2 regions of the Paenibacillus apis genome follow, and region 1 is predicted to be linked to the other one. Evidence: riboswitches for the same ligand, from Rfam matches in the RefSeq annotation. Region 1 holds a riboswitch; the other holds the start of a gene.
What was found. Region 1 has a riboswitch for cyclic di-AMP ahead of KI362_RS11620 (APC family permease). Riboswitches for the same ligand answer to the same signal wherever they lie in the genome.
Positions count from the first base shown of each region.

Region 2: linked by a shared signal. The riboswitch ahead of KI362_RS24460 (C40 family peptidase) and the one ahead of KI362_RS11620 (APC family permease) in region 1 are both predicted to bind cyclic di-AMP.

Region 1 covers NZ_BORS01000007.1:71,318-78,858, forward strand. The annotation lists gene KI362_RS11600 (GNAT family N-acetyltransferase) at 1-423, shown strand, start outside; gene KI362_RS11605 (YheC/YheD family endospore coat-associated protein) at 427-1,536, shown strand; gene KI362_RS11610 (HAD family hydrolase) at 1,563-2,252, opposite strand; gene yfcE (phosphodiesterase) at 2,325-2,870, opposite strand; gene KI362_RS11620 (APC family permease) at 2,888-4,714, opposite strand; cyclic di-AMP (ydaO/yuaA leader) riboswitch at 4,845-5,056, opposite strand; gene thiD (bifunctional hydroxymethylpyrimidine kinase/phosphomethylpyrimidine kinase) at 5,497-6,312, opposite strand; gene KI362_RS11630 (hypothetical protein) at 6,654-6,848, opposite strand; gene KI362_RS11635 (manganese catalase family protein) at 6,865-7,434, opposite strand; gene KI362_RS11640 (spore coat protein CotJB) at 7,497-7,541, opposite strand, start outside.
Region 2 covers NZ_BORS01000030.1:4,626-12,166, reverse strand. The annotation lists gene rluF (23S rRNA pseudouridine(2604) synthase RluF) at 1-368, shown strand, start outside; gene motB (flagellar motor protein MotB) at 477-1,286, opposite strand; gene motA (flagellar motor stator protein MotA) at 1,270-2,073, opposite strand; gene KI362_RS24480 (hypothetical protein) at 2,264-2,557, shown strand; gene KI362_RS24475 (4a-hydroxytetrahydrobiopterin dehydratase) at 2,733-3,032, shown strand; gene KI362_RS24470 (c-type cytochrome) at 3,112-3,474, opposite strand; gene KI362_RS24465 (GNAT family N-acetyltransferase) at 3,632-4,120, opposite strand; gene KI362_RS24460 (C40 family peptidase) at 4,395-4,874, opposite strand; cyclic di-AMP (ydaO/yuaA leader) riboswitch at 4,880-5,015, opposite strand; gene KI362_RS24455 (C40 family peptidase) at 5,254-5,748, opposite strand; cyclic di-AMP (ydaO/yuaA leader) riboswitch at 5,751-5,886, opposite strand; gene KI362_RS24450 (hypothetical protein) at 6,108-6,938, opposite strand; gene KI362_RS24445 (M1 family metallopeptidase) at 6,974-7,541, opposite strand, start outside.

The sequences.
Region 1 (7,541 bases):
GCCGAAAGCTATTATCAACTGATGAAGCTGTCCCAGAGCAAGCTCCTAGCGCCAGGCTCCTCTCTCCTGTTCGCCCTTGTTCGTACAGAGGAGGGGCCTCTGCTCGCCGGACTCTCCTGCCTTACAAATCAAGGCAGGGGGGTTAGCATTGTCGTTGTAAACCCGTTCTATCGGAACCGCGGAATCGGTTCCTCTCTGCTCTCTCGTCAGCTTGCCCGCTTGGGCGAGGTTACCTGCCTCGTTGCCCCGGATAACCCGGCGGGCTTGCAGATGTGTCTGAATGCCGGATTGTCGGTCACCCGGATTGTACGGTGCGCTAGCGGCAAAACACTTCTGGAATGCTGCGGAAAACTGGCGACGGATGCGGATAGCACTCATTTATCCCTCTATAGCCTGCACAAACCCGATAAAGTAGGTGATTAACAGATGTCTCAGCCGGTTCTGGGGATTCTGACTTTATATTTAAATGACAAGAAAAGGCTTGAGGAAAGACATGTCTATCAGAAAATGATTATAGAGGGCGCCAAGCTTGGACTAGATGTATACGTATTTACTCCTATGGATGTTCATGGAAAGAAATCTATGATTCATGCACTCATCTATGATCCCGGAACAAGAGCCTGGTCCCGAAAATGGCGCGAATTTCCCGACCTTATCTATGACCGCTGCCGCATCCAGCGAAGTAAAAGATTCGAACAGCTTAAACAGTTCAGACATCGTTACGGGCACTTAAGATTCCTGAACCGACCGCTACGGGATAAATGGACGATTTATCAATTACTCTCGAGAAAAGCCTCCTTCCGCTCCTACTTGCCGGAGACGGTTTTGTTCCAGAACAGCTCCGATCCTGTAAGGCTCCTTCACAAGCACTCCTCGATTTATGTCAAGCCGATTAACGGTACCGGCGGACGCGGCATTTTACGACTGGAGCGGCTGGAGAATAACATGGTGCTTGTTCAGGGACGCCGGCAAAACCGGTCCATTATTCCTGCACAAAAGCTGCCGATCTCGCGGCTTGGGTCCTTGCTGCACAACTGGAAGGGCAGCAGCCGCTTCATTGCCCAGCAAGCTATTCATATTAAGCTGCCTGACGGGAAGGTGCATGATTACCGGATGCTGGTACAGAAAAACGGTGAAGGTCAGTGGGAGGTTACCGGGGGAGCAGGAAGAGTCGGGCCTGCACGAAGCGTTACCTCCAATTTACATGGCGGAGGCAGAGCCATCCCCATGAACAGATTACTAAGCCATTCCGGCCATTCCGAGGAAAAGCGGAGCCAGATCAGACGGACTGCAGAAAAGCTGAGCCTGGAGGTAGCGGAATATCTGGAATCATCCATCGGTGCCATCTGTGAGCTTGCTCTCGACTTGGCGATAGACCGAAGCGGCAGCGTCTATATTCTCGAGGTCAATCCCAAACCGGCCCGAGAGGTATTCATGCAAACCGGGGATAAGGAGGCTTACCGCCGAGCTATTATCAAGCCGTTGGAGTACGCCTTGTGGTTATATAACAGAAAAGCCGCCCCTTCTTCTTCTTGAAGGGAGCGGCTTATTCGAACTCTCTGCTATAGATGAGACTGCTCATACAACTCAAGCAATTCTTCAAAGGATGAGATCAAAATATCGGATCCCTCCAACTCATGATCATGACCAAAGCCGGCGTAGGCGCAGCCAATCACCGTCTGGTGATTTTGCTTGCCTGCCTCCACATCGGACGAACGGTCCCCAACCATCCATGCCCGGTCCACGCCATGGCGGTCCAGCAGCAGCTTGACCAGTTCGGTCTTGGATGCCGTCTGATATTGGCCGGCACTGTACAAGCCTTCAAATAAATCCGCTATGCCATGTGCTTCCGCAACGCCATTTACGTAATGCTCAAGACCATTGCTCGCAACAAACAACCGAACTCCCCGCTGTTTGAGCTTGGTTAATGTATCGGCCACGCCTGGATAGAGCTCGGTCGGATGAGTCTTTAAGCCGGCAAGCTCAAATTCAAGCAGCAGTTCATCAGCCCGTCGATGAACCGCCTCGCTGCTATCCGGAATCACCTTTTTCCAAATATCCTCCAGCAGCATTCCGAGACAACTAAGCATGAGCTCCTCAGGGGGCGTCGCTCCTTCATAGAGCTTCTCCAGCCTTAACTGCTCAAACACCTGATGATGCACCGGTATGAGCAAGGTTTCCGTCTTAAACAAAGTTCCATCCATATCAAAGATAATCGCTTCCGGCTTTGGCAGCCCTGGCTGAATTGTCATTCCCATAATCCCTCCGTCGATATTTCTTCATCCATGATACCTTGTTTGAAGGGATGTCTCAACGGAATTATTTCAGTTCAGGGAAATCTCTTTGAGGATATTCCCATTAAAGTCCAGCACCTTAAATTCATCAGCTTCCATCAGGCCGTAGGAATGAGGCCATTGCTCCTTGGGAAGTGAGATAGAGCCTGGGTTAAGCAAATATATGCCTTCCCGCTCCTCTGCTACAGGAATATGCGTATGTCCCTGAATAAAGATGCTGCCTGCTTCGAGAGAAGGCAGATTGTCCATGCTGTGAATATGACCGTGAGAAGCAAAAATCCGCCGCCCCTGATCATAGATCTGTACATGATCGCCCATCATCGGAAATTGCAGCAGCATCTGGTCCACCTCAGCATCGCAATTACCCCGCAGCGCAAGAATCCGGTCCTTATACTGATTGAGACGATCAGCTACCTGTGCAGGGGCATATTGCTCCGGCAACGGGTTCCGAGGGCCGTGATACATATAATCTCCAAGCAAAATGATCCGGTCGGGCTTCTCCAGCTCTACCTGCTCAAGCGCCTTATTCAGCCAATATAGCGAACCATGGATATCGGAAATAAACATGAATTTCATTTTCAATAACTCCTTGTTTACTTTTTGAAATGATATGGAACCGTCGTTACAATCAGGTCTCTCCGATACAACAGGAACGCCCGGATCAACAAGCTGGACTGATTGTGAAGCGCATTATGCCATCGTTTCTTCGGAATAAACTGCGGGATCAGAACTGTAACCTGAAAGTTCGACTCCTTGGCCTTGTATTCCACAGTATCGACAAACTTGGTTAACGGCTGGATAATGCTTCGATATTGGGAGTATAGCGTCACCAGGCGAACATCAGGCTGCCAGTGGCTCCATTTTTCTTCAAACCCTTTTTCGCTTTCCTTATCAAAGGCAACGTATACCGCAATGATTTGATCCGGATGGAGCGATTTTGCATAATTCAGTGTATTCTCTACCACATGCGTAATCCCTGCAACCGGAATAACGAACACATTCCCCTCAATCGGTTTATGAGGCTCACAGGAACTGATCCGAAGCTGGTCCCCGACATCCTCATAATGCTTATGAATACTGCGAAAGAACAGGACGATGAGCGGCAGAAAAATCAGCACCGGCCATACCTGTGGAAACTTGGTGATGAAAAATATTATCATAACAAGAAAGCTGATTGCAGCCCCGATGGCATTAATCGTCAGCTTGACTCTCCAGCCCGCAGGCTTCTCGCGGAGCCATTTCACAAGCATGCCGGTTTGAGCCAAGGTAAACGGAATAAACACACCTACCGCATAGAGCGGAATCAGATGCTCGGTTTGGCCTTTAAACATAATAATCAGCAGGATCGACGCGGTTGCAAGAAACAGAATTCCATTCGAATAGCCCAGTCTGTCTCCTCTTACCGTGAACATTCTGGCGATGTATTTGTCTTTTGCCAGATTGACTGCCAACAGCGGAAAAGCCGAATACCCCGTGTTAGCTGCAAGAACCAGAATCATCGCCGTAATCCCTTGAATAATATAATACATGATTCCCCGCCCAAAAGTAGCAGAGGCAATCTGGGATACAACCGTCTCCTCTGTCTTTGGAGAGATCCCATAGTAATAAGCTAGAAATACAATTCCCGAAAAGAGGATGGCCAGTAAAATCCCCATAGCAGCAAGTGTCTTGGCCGCATTGCTCGGGGCCGGAGACTTGAAGTTTGGAATAGCGTTCGAGATCGCCTCTACTCCCGTCAAGGCAGAACTGCCTGAAGCAAACGCCCTTAGCAGCAGGAATAGACTAAGCCCGGCTATCGGCGTGCCAAAGGATGTGTGAAGCTCCGGAGAGATCTGGCCTGTCAGCACCTTATAGAGACCGACTGCGATTGTTAGAAACAAAATAGCGACGAACAAATATACCGGATAGGCCAGCACCGAAGCGGACTCGGTAAGCCCCCGAAGATTCAAAATCGTGATTAGTACGACCAAGAGGCACGCGATCAGAACATTATACCCGTGCAGAGATGGAAATGCTGAAGTAATCGCATCCGTACCCGCCGAAATACTTACTGCGACAGTCAAAATATAATCGACAAGCAAAGAGCCCCCCGCAAGAAGACCGGAATTGACTCCAAGATTCTCTTTGGATACTACATAGGCCCCGCCGCCATGAGGGTAAGCGAAGATAATTTGTCTGTAAGACAGGACAAGCGCAACAAGCAACACCAAAATGCCAACCGCAATCGGAATAGACAACCAGTATGCCGCCGCCCCCAAGGCCATCAATACCAGCAGAATCTGTTCCGGTCCATACGCTACGGAAGAGAGCGCATCAGAGGACAGGATCGCAAGAGCCTTCGTCTTATTCAGCTTCTGCTCACCAAGGTCTTTCGATTTTAAAGGCTGACCGATTAAGACACGTTTGAAGAGTGTAAACATAGATGCAACACCACCAAGAATTAGAATAAAATCTCGGATTGAGGCTGATTGTCCGGTTGGTCTTGTATTTACGCAGCAAAAAACCGCAGAGGAAAGAACCTCTGCGGCCATATGAACTGGTCACAGTATCATCCTCTCTCGAACAACGCTTACGAGGTTAGCTGTCGGATTAGGGTAGTGAGAGTCACCCCTCCGCGGTTGCCTGCCGTACATTAAATCTCCGGTTGATAGCTTCCGCGGATTCACCCCACGCACCTTACAGAATAAAAATCATTCCGCTCAAGGCGCATTCGGTTCCCCCGTTTTCCCCGCCGTGACGAGGAAATTCAGCGAATCAGATATCGAATCCAAGAGTGATATTACTCCTATGGCCTGATAATGTAAATCCTTGAAAATGACATGAAAATTCAGATTTAATTACTTTTTAATCAGGGAAGCGCTTACTTGATTATGGCGCTTTTATTATCTCGGTTTATCCTGCATTTGATTCGTTTTTCTATGGAAACAGAAGAAAGAGGGTGTCACAAAGACGTAGATGGTCAGGGCCCCTTTTTCAATGTGAGGTTACACCGTGGATTGCGAAACAATTGCCGATAAGCACTAAAATTATTGGCGGGCGGCTTCCTCTCGCTCCCCATTGATCAAAAAGCCGCAGTGGACACAAGAAACCAAGGAGTCAAGCGAGAGAAGGCCGCTATACTCCTTGGTTTCTATATAAATATCACTCTATTTTGTTATTAAGGGTGTACAGAATTTGGGGACACCCTCTAAAAATCAAGATATTATTTTTGATTCAGACGGTACCCGCCGTGGAATACCGGCCCGACATATTCATTGAATGCATAACCTGCTCTAATCGCCGCCGTGACAAAATCCTTGGCTTTAGCAACAGCCTCTTTTACGGACAACCCCTGAGCAAGCCCGCCTGTAACGCCTGCGGCAAATGTGCAACCCGCCCCGTGATTATGAGCAGGCTCGATCTTTTCTGTCTCGAATATGACATATTCTGTGCCATCATAGAACAGATCGATCGCTTTGTCGCCTTCAAGTGCCTTTCCGCCCTTTATAACAACATTCGCAGCGCCACGATCATGGATAAGCTTGGCAGCTTCCCTCATATCATTGAGATTAACCAGTCTTCCCTTGCCGGACAGCACGCCTGCCTCGAACAAGTTTGGTGTAACAACCGTAGCGAGCGGAAGCAACAAATCCCGGATTGCATCTGCACTCTCAGGGTTGAGTACTTCATCTTCCCCTTTGCATACCATTACCGGATCAATCACAACATTTTTTTGCTTGTTTTGTTCAATGCAGCTTTTAACGACTTCAGTAATAGCTACGCTGCCCAGCATTCCTGTCTTCATTGCGTCAACAGGGCCTCCGGCAAACACGGTCTTGAGCTGCTCCGCAACCAGTGACGCCTCTATCGGATACACACTGTGGTTCCAGTCCCGGTCTGGATCCATGGTTACGATCGTCGTCAAGGCGCTGAAACCGTAGGTGCCATACTCCTCGAATGTTTTCAGATCCGCCTGTATTCCTGCACCACCGCTGGAATCACTTCCGGCAATCGTTAAAGTCTTAACAATTTTATTCATGGTCATGCTCCCCTTTGCAATTAGCGTAGCGATAGCTAAGCTTGATTCTGCAATCCATTGTAGCATTATTTTCAATGAATTCACGAATTATTTTTCATTTATTTCAATTTGGATTGAGTCGTGTTCAGTTATACTAGATTGATACTCTCATACAACTCAGCAGTTGCATGATCTTGAAAAGCAGAATAAGCGCCCTCGCACAATACGTGAGGGGCGCTTGTTCTTTGATTATATAAGTTGAACTATAGAAGGTTCACAGAAATGGCATAAGTGTGAAATGTTCTGAAGTGAGTAACCACACTTCACACGTTGCTCCTGCGTACGTTCATTAGTTCAATGATTCACACTACGGTTTGCGCCGCATCAATACGCGCTTGTGTGGCATTGAAGCATTTCTTGCACACCTTCAAGGGCTGGCCGGAGCTGGTTGTCTTCGTGTACAGCAGCTTGATTCGCGTGCTTCCGCATACCGGGCAGGTGCCGCGGCCTCTGGAAGGAAGCGTCCATAATGATTTTCCACGTTTATTTTTGGCCATCTCATATCCCCTATTTCTAGAAAAATTTCTTCTGATCCCGATTATCCTTCAATATTTCTACGGCTTCACGGAAGCGCAGCGAATGAACGATTTCCCGTTCCCGCAGGAATTTCAGGCTGTCCTGTAAGTCGACGTCATCGGTCATATCAATTAGCCACTGGTATGTAGCCCGTGCTTTCTCTTCCGCCGCAATATCTTCATACAGGTCGGCAATCGGATCGCCTTTAGCTTGAATATACGTTGCTGTCCAGGGAACACCGCCTGCATTCTGATAGAATAACGCCCTGTCATGACTGACATAGTAAGCCCCCATGCCTGCTGCATCGAGCTCTTCTACAGTCGCATCCTTCGTAAGCTTATAGATCATCGTGGCAATCATCTCGAGATGGGCAAATTCTTCTGTACCTATGTCATTCAGAAGTCCTATAACTTTATCCGGTATCGTGTACCTCTGATTCAAGTATCTCAGGGCCGCCGACAGTTCCCCATCAGCCCCTCCGTATTGCTCGGCCAGATATTTAGCCATGCGAATATCGCATTTTCCTACGCGGACCGGGTACTGCAATTTTTTCTCATATACCCACATCGCTTATTCATTACCTCCTTTGGCTGATGATCAGCATGGCGCTTCCCGCACTGCAGCACAGACTAGACCTGCCATGGCCAAGGGACCTTCGACCATTCCCACGGGAA
Region 2 (7,541 bases), on a different contig from region 1:
GAGATATCGTAAACAGGATTCTCCGTGCGGAAGGGAAGCATGAGAAGGAGTATATTGTTACGGTCGACCGCCCGGTGACTCCCTCGTTCCTGAGAGCCATGGGAGAAGGCGTGAAGATACTTGGTGAGATGACCTTGCCGTGCAAGGTGACCCGGGTCGGAGACCGTGTATTCCGGATCATTCTCATGGAGGGAAAGAACAGGCAGATCCGCCGTATGTGCAGTGCGCTTGGCTATGAGGTTCGCAGGCTCCAGCGCATTCGGATTATGAATATCCATCTTGGAGACCAGAAGCTAGGAGAATGGCGCGACCTGACTCCACAGGAGAAGCAGGAGCTGGGCGAAGCACTGAACTACAAGCTGCTGTAAGCGTAAGATAACAAAAGGGCTTATTCACTAGATCAACAGATCTGGATGAATAAGCCCTTTTTATCGTGCGGCTGAATTGAAGAAGCCGCAGGGAATTCTCTTACGAATTTATTCTTTCGTGGCCGGCAGCCCAATCTGCTGATCGCCATCCTGATACTTCCGAATGATGGAGACCTCGACTCGGCGGTTCTGTGCTCTGCCCACATTGGTGTCATTGCTGGCAACGGGATGGTATTCACCATAACCGATCGCACTGAACTTCATCGGATCAAGCTTCTCGTTCAAGATCAGAATCTTCATAAAATTAAGCGCACGGGCCGAGCTGAGGTCCCAGTTGGACGGAAACTTCGCCGTTGAGATTGGCACATTATCCGTGTGGCCCGACACGATCACTTCGTAGTCAGGGAATTCTTGAAGCAGAGTAGAGATTGCCTTGGCCAATACGCGGGCATCGGGCTTCACATCCGCTTCTCCTGACGGGAAGAGCGCCTTGTCGCTAATCGTGATCATTAATTGCGACTGATTAAGCTTGGTATCGAGTTGGTCTGTTAAGCCGTTATTTTCAATATAAGTGTCCAGCTGCTTCTTCAAGGCCTCAAGGCTTTCTTGCTCCTGCTGCATCAATTGCTTCTTCTGGTTCATCAGACCGTCTGTAGAAGTCTTGGGCAACTGGCTGTCGCTAATCCCATTAATAGTGCTGCTCTGAAGAGCATTGTGATCGAGGATCCCGCTGCCCCCCGTTAATACGCTATGGAACGCTTCACTCATCTCCTGAAACTTCTGGGCATCGATATTACTCATCCCGAAGAGTACGATGAACAGCGCAAGCAGAAGGGTCATTAAGTCGGAATAGGGCAACAGCCAGCTTTCGTCAGCATGTTCTTCGTGGTCTTGGTGTTTCTTATTCCTTTTGCTCACCCGCACCAACCCCCTTTTCCAGAATCTCCGCACGCTCCGCAGGGGTCAAGAATACGGCCAGCTTCTGCTGGATAGCAATCGTCGATACACCGGATTGAATGGACAGAAGCCCTTCCACCATCATGAGCTTCACCTCCATCTCTTTCTTAGACAGACGTTTCAGCTTGTTGGAGATTGGATGCCACATGACATAACCTGTGAAGATACCAAAGACCGTAGCGATGAAGGCGCCGGCAATTGCATGGGACAATTTATCGATATCACTCATATCAGCCAGGGCAGCAATCAAGCCGACCACGGCGCCGAGTACCCCGAGGGTTGGCGCATACATCCCTGCCTGGGAGAAGATCAGAGCCCCGGCTTTATGCCGCTCCTCTGTGGCAGCAATATCTTCGGTCAATACGTCCTGAACGAATTCCTGATCATTACCATCGATAATCATCCGCATGCCGCCTCGCAAGAAATCATCATTGATTTCTTCCACCTTGGCTTCGAGTGCCAGCAAGCCTTCGCGGCGGGTAATAGTAGCCCACTCCATGAACATGGAGATAAGTTCCGCTTTACTGATCATCTTTGGCTTAACGATCGTTAACATAATCAGTTTCGGGAACTTCTTAAGCTCCGACATTGGAAAGCCTACGAACAGAGTTGCGGCGGTGCCTACAAAAATGATTACGAATGCCGCAGGATTTTCAAGCAGGCTTTCAACAGGCGCTCCTTTTAAAAACATTCCCAAGATCAGCGCTATGAAGCCGAGAATAAGTCCAATAATAGTTGAGATTTCCATTGCACACCTCGTCCTTGAGAGAATTGAATTGGCGTTCATGCCCCTGGGCATCCTTGCTGGGACAGTTAAATTGAAGCCGAATACCAGTTTATCTATTTTATCGACAGAACAGCCTTTTTTTTTAAGGTGCTTTTTCCGGTATAATAAGAATACAGGCCTTTAGGACTGTATAGAAAGGGGTATATTCGCTGTGGGAGTAAAACATGGAAGAGATTATGAATATATTTTGAAGGATTTGACGGAGGCCGTTGGCCGAATCCAGGACTGCTATCTTTTCTTTGAAATGGAAGTATCGGAATGGGAGCAGCTGGATCAAGAGGCGAAGGCCGAGGTGCAAGAGGCGCTGGCTGAGGACTTATTCTATGGACTTGGGTCAGAGCCTGTGATTGAAGTGGGCAGTGCCGTAGTTATACATGATCCGGAAGGGCATCGGATTAATTTTCTGATTGGTGAAGAGGAATTGACCTCGGTCATGTTGATTTGAGGCAGCGGTTTTGGATTCGGCAGGCTGACATGGTAAAATAGAAGCTAACCAAGCAGACACCTCCGGGCTGCATAGCGCACCAGATGATACGTCGTACGCCAGGCATGAACACCGATGAATGTGAATACAATAAACCGATGATAGAATGTATTGAGGTAGAATAGGGGGAACAAAAATGCCGTTTACACCGGAAGAGGTAGAAGCGCATTTGGAGAAGCTTGAAGGCTGGGAGCTGGAAGAGGGACGCTGGATTATACGAAAATATACCTTCTCGAGCTTTATGAAAGGAATCGCCTTTGTCGATGAGGTTGCGGCGATTTCAGAGGCCTTTAATCATCACCCTTTTATCACGATTGATTACAAGACAGTGACCTTGCGTCTGACCTCCTGGGAAGAAGGAGGCATTACGGCGTTGGATATTAAGGAAGCGCATCAATATAATGAGGCATTTGAACGGGAGCGTACGGCTGGCTAGTCCGCTTTGCCCTTCTCCATGATCTGCAAGATGAACGCCCGCCAGGATACGTTATCCGGCGGGCGTATTTATGTGCGAGCTATTTTTTCTCTGACAGCCATAAAGCTACGTTGGCAATTTCCTCTTCCTTCAGCTTATCCTTGAAGGCAGGCATCATCCCACCGCCCTTACCCTTCGTAATAATACTGTACAGTTGATCTGCAGATAGTGTGGAGCCGATATGAGCCAGTTCAGGAGCATTTGCACCTTGAAGCTGATCTCCATGACAAGCGATACAGTTATTATTAACGATCGTCTCGGCTTGCTCTGCATTCAGCGTAACGGCCGGCATTTGAGGCTTCTCTTCCTGGGCGACTTGATCCCGGCCTGGCAAGGTAAACATAAGCGCGGCCGCAAAGATGCAAGCCACCGCAAGTAATCCGCTCATGATCCACTTTTGCATTCCAATTCGTCCCTTCTATGTAAGCTGCTCCTTCCATTATAACGGAACATCACAGCTGATCATAGCTTTTGTGTCAAAAAAAGTAACGAATTTGGTTGATTTCCAAAAAAAACACCAACAAATCGTGATCTTGATCACAGCAGATAGCATAATGAGGTTATCCGCGATATACCATGCAGTAATAGGGTTTGGAGATTCCTCCCGGAGTCATCTTCTCATAAAGGTCTGTAATCACAAACCCGGACTTCTGGTAAGCGCGAATGGCCCGGGTATTCCAGGTCAGCACTTCCAGATCGATCACATCCTGCGGCTTTCTCCGCTTGGCTTCGGCGACAATCACCTTGACGAAGTCTTTGCCCAGACCATGACCGCACAGGTTCGGCCTCATACCTACTCCGAGCCTGGTGACGCCCTCCATGGGAAAATATTGAGCAAACCCGGCAAGCTCATCTTGCGGATTCAGTAAAGAGACGTATTGCTGGGCGCGGAGCGTGGGGTTGCCGAACTCTACATCAAGCGCTTTCATCTGCTCCCAAGGGAGCCAGCTATACACATCATAAGGGGAATCATATTTCCAGGTACAAATATCGGCCCCATGGCTTTCTTCCATTGGTACAACACGAAATGGTACGGCAGGTTGTTCCATCTTTGCGCCTCCTTTAGCGATAGAGAATATATCTTCGACAGGAGTGGGTCCCATTCCTTTTTAAACTCACTCTAACGGGAAATGGGTCGCTTGTAAAGGCGTTTTCGGTTGTTTTGTTTTCCAGAGTATGGGTATATGAAGGGTAAGGTAAGCTCATAAATAAAAAATAGGATATAGCAAGTAACCTTTTTGAGAATTCTTGCGTTTAATGAATGTAGCAATAAAAATACCGCAGTCGATTCCGGCAAGAATCGCTGCGGCAGGATGAACATCATTAGGCTTCTACAGCATACTTGGCATAAGTATATTTGCTGAGGATCCGCTTTGCTCCGACATAACGGTTTTTGTAATAAGAACTGTCCAGACTATCGATCTTGATTCCATTTGATGATGAGGCATGAGCGAATTCCCCGTCTCCAAGGTAAATTCCTACATGGGTGACCCGGCCGCTTGTGCCCGACGTATTAAAGAAGACCAGATCGCCTGCCTGCAGCTGGCTTTTGGCTACGGCTGTGCCCTGTTTGTATTGGGCAGACGAGACCCGAGCCAGATCAATACCAAGCTTCTTAAAGACGTACCGTGTAAATCCGGAACAATCAAAGCCGGTAGTGGTAACTCCACCGTATTTGTACGGTGTGCCATAGACTGAATTGACGACACTGGTCAGTGTGGATTCTCCGGCAAGAGCGCTTCCCGTTCCCATGGTGAACAATACGGTCAGGCTTGTTGCGGCTGCAATGATTGCTTTTCTCAAGATGTAAATGCTCCTTCCAAGGCCTGCGAGGTTAGCTTAAGGATTCGGTTGAAGGTTCCCTATGATCTCTTATGTATAGATCAATTCACCCAAAGTGGTTCCCCCGTTTCCCGGGTGCCGGGAATTCGGCTGTTCTTAGTAGTCTGCACCCGAAAAGAACGACGTAGCTGCAATGGTTACTGCAATGATTACAAAGTTGTTACTATTGCCTAAGTTATTCTACCAAAGCCTATCCAGTCTTGGCAAGCTTATCATAAAAACTGGCTAAAAAAGGTCAATTAGAACTGGTTAAGCCAGCCGGAAACAGGGTAAATAGTCTTAAGTGAATAAAAAAGACCCGCAGTGAATTCATTAAGAATTCCTGCGGGCCTCGTTCGACTTATTCTACATCGTCATGATCCGTAGTATTTTCACTGGTTACTTCTTCGTACTTATCCGTACTCATAATGCGCTTAGCACCAACATAACGTTTCACGTAGTAGCTTTCGCTCAGCTTGCTGATGATAACGCCCTTGGAGGAAGAAGCATGAGCGAACTTACCGTCCCCTACATATACCCCAACATGGGATACTCCCTTACCTGAGGTGTTGAAAAACACCAGATCGCCAACGATCAGCTCATCCTTTTCTACAGCCGTTCCCATCTTGTATTGGGAAGCGGATTGATGCGGCAGCTTAATGCCGATCTTGGAGAAGACAAACATGGTGAATCCGGAGCAGTCAAAGCCGCTGGTAGTTGTACCACCAGAGACGTATTTACTGCCGAGGCCTTCGTCGATAGCGGAATCCAGCTTGGAATCCGCGAAAGCGCTGCCAGCCCCGAGTGTAAACATGATAGCTAAACTTACCGCTGCTGCTGTGAGTTGCTTCTTCAAGGTAAAACTCCTTCCACTGCCTACGAGGTTAGCTTAAGGATTCGGTTGAAGGTCTCCCTATGATCCCTCTGTTACGAGATCAATTCACCCAAAGTGGTTCCCCCGTTCCCCGTGAAGGGAATTCGGCTCGATTTTCTTCTGTCGCAATATTATTTCGACATCTGGAGGAAGATCCCTGCCAAGGATGACAATAATAATGACAAAACTGTTACTGAATTTGCTCTGTTGCTATTGTAGCAAAGGCAAGTATATTTTGGCAATGGCTAAATCGCAAGATTTATAGGCCCAAGCGGCATTCAAGGCCTCCGAAATCACTCGGAGGCCTTGAGGGGCAAGGGTTTTTAAAAAGTAAATTTTTTTTAACCTTTCTGTGACCTAGTATGCCAGAGCCGATATTGAGAGGTTACATTCCAGACTTGGAAGAGACTTCGGATAAAAGGATAGGTTTGCTGTAGGACAAGAGCCAGTATCCCGGTAAAGATCCAGGAGAACAGGCCGAACACCAGGAATATGCCTAGCGTTAGGCTGCCAAGCACGATTGCGATCAAGATGCCCTGGAGCATGTGTCGGAAGCAGATCAGCACAGACGTCCAGAGTCCGGCTTTGAAGAGGTACCCGAATTTGATGAACAGGAGAACTTGATGAATTAGCCAGCCATAGATCAAATAGATCAACAAATATCCGCTAATAAGTAGAAGAGAGGTGAAGTGATTGCTTTCACGGATAAGTGACGGCAATTGATCAAGCAGCCGTGGTCCGATCCAGAAGAAGGGAAGGGACAAGAGCGCCAGCTCCAGCAAGTAAAAGAGGGCCACGGGCCTCCAGAATTCCTTCATTCCCCGGAAGAAGGGAAGACCGCTCTTTCGGGAATCCTGCGGGAGCAGTCCGTAGAGTATGCCGGATTCCAGCAGGGGACTGAGCAGCAGCCGTATGGCAATCATGCCAAGGAGTATCCACAGATATTGATGAACAGCAGCATTATGCTGCAGCTCAAGCTGTGCCTCTAACCCGTACAGCAGACGGCTGATCTCGGTCGGCGGAGGATCGGGATACCGGGATAACACGGCGATAACCGCCATATTTACAATCCGGTAAAGAAAGAAGCCCCATAGCAGCTGATATAGAAACAGGATGATGACAGAGGGAAACTGGCTTCGGACAAGTCCCCATCCTTGTTTAACATAGGTCATAGCATTTCCCTCCCAAGGGTAATTCGGTGATTCCCTTACCATACAAGCAGCCCAAGCAATGACTCGAGTAATTTCACAGCACTTAAGGTGGTCCGAGTCTCAACCGGTTCCTGGATCTCGTGTTTGAGATAATTGTTGATATGCTTGTTCTCCAGCACCAGAGTATAGTCTGGATCAATCTGAACAAAATCGATCGGCTCCTTATATTGAAGCTTCAGCTCGATCTGTTCGCCTTCCCCGTTCCAGACCTTTTTCTCCGTATGCCCGTCTTTAAAGCTGAACAGCAGAGGAATCTTGGATGCATCGCTGCCCAGCTGCCGGATGGTAACAACCGATTCGTACAAAGGCGTTCCTTCCTTAGATGCGATCTCCTGCACCTGAATATTCTCCACGGCAAAATCAGCCATCCCGCCGTTGTATACATATTGCTTGAAATAACTCTTCCAGCTTCGTCCGGTTGTCTGCTCAACAATCCGTTCAAAGTCGGCCGTAGTCGGATGCTTGAAGCGATATTTGGTGCTATAGCTGTACATGATTCGCTTCATCGTCTTCGCCCCGACCTGACGCTCAATATCGAGCAGAATCAGCTTGCCGCGATAATAT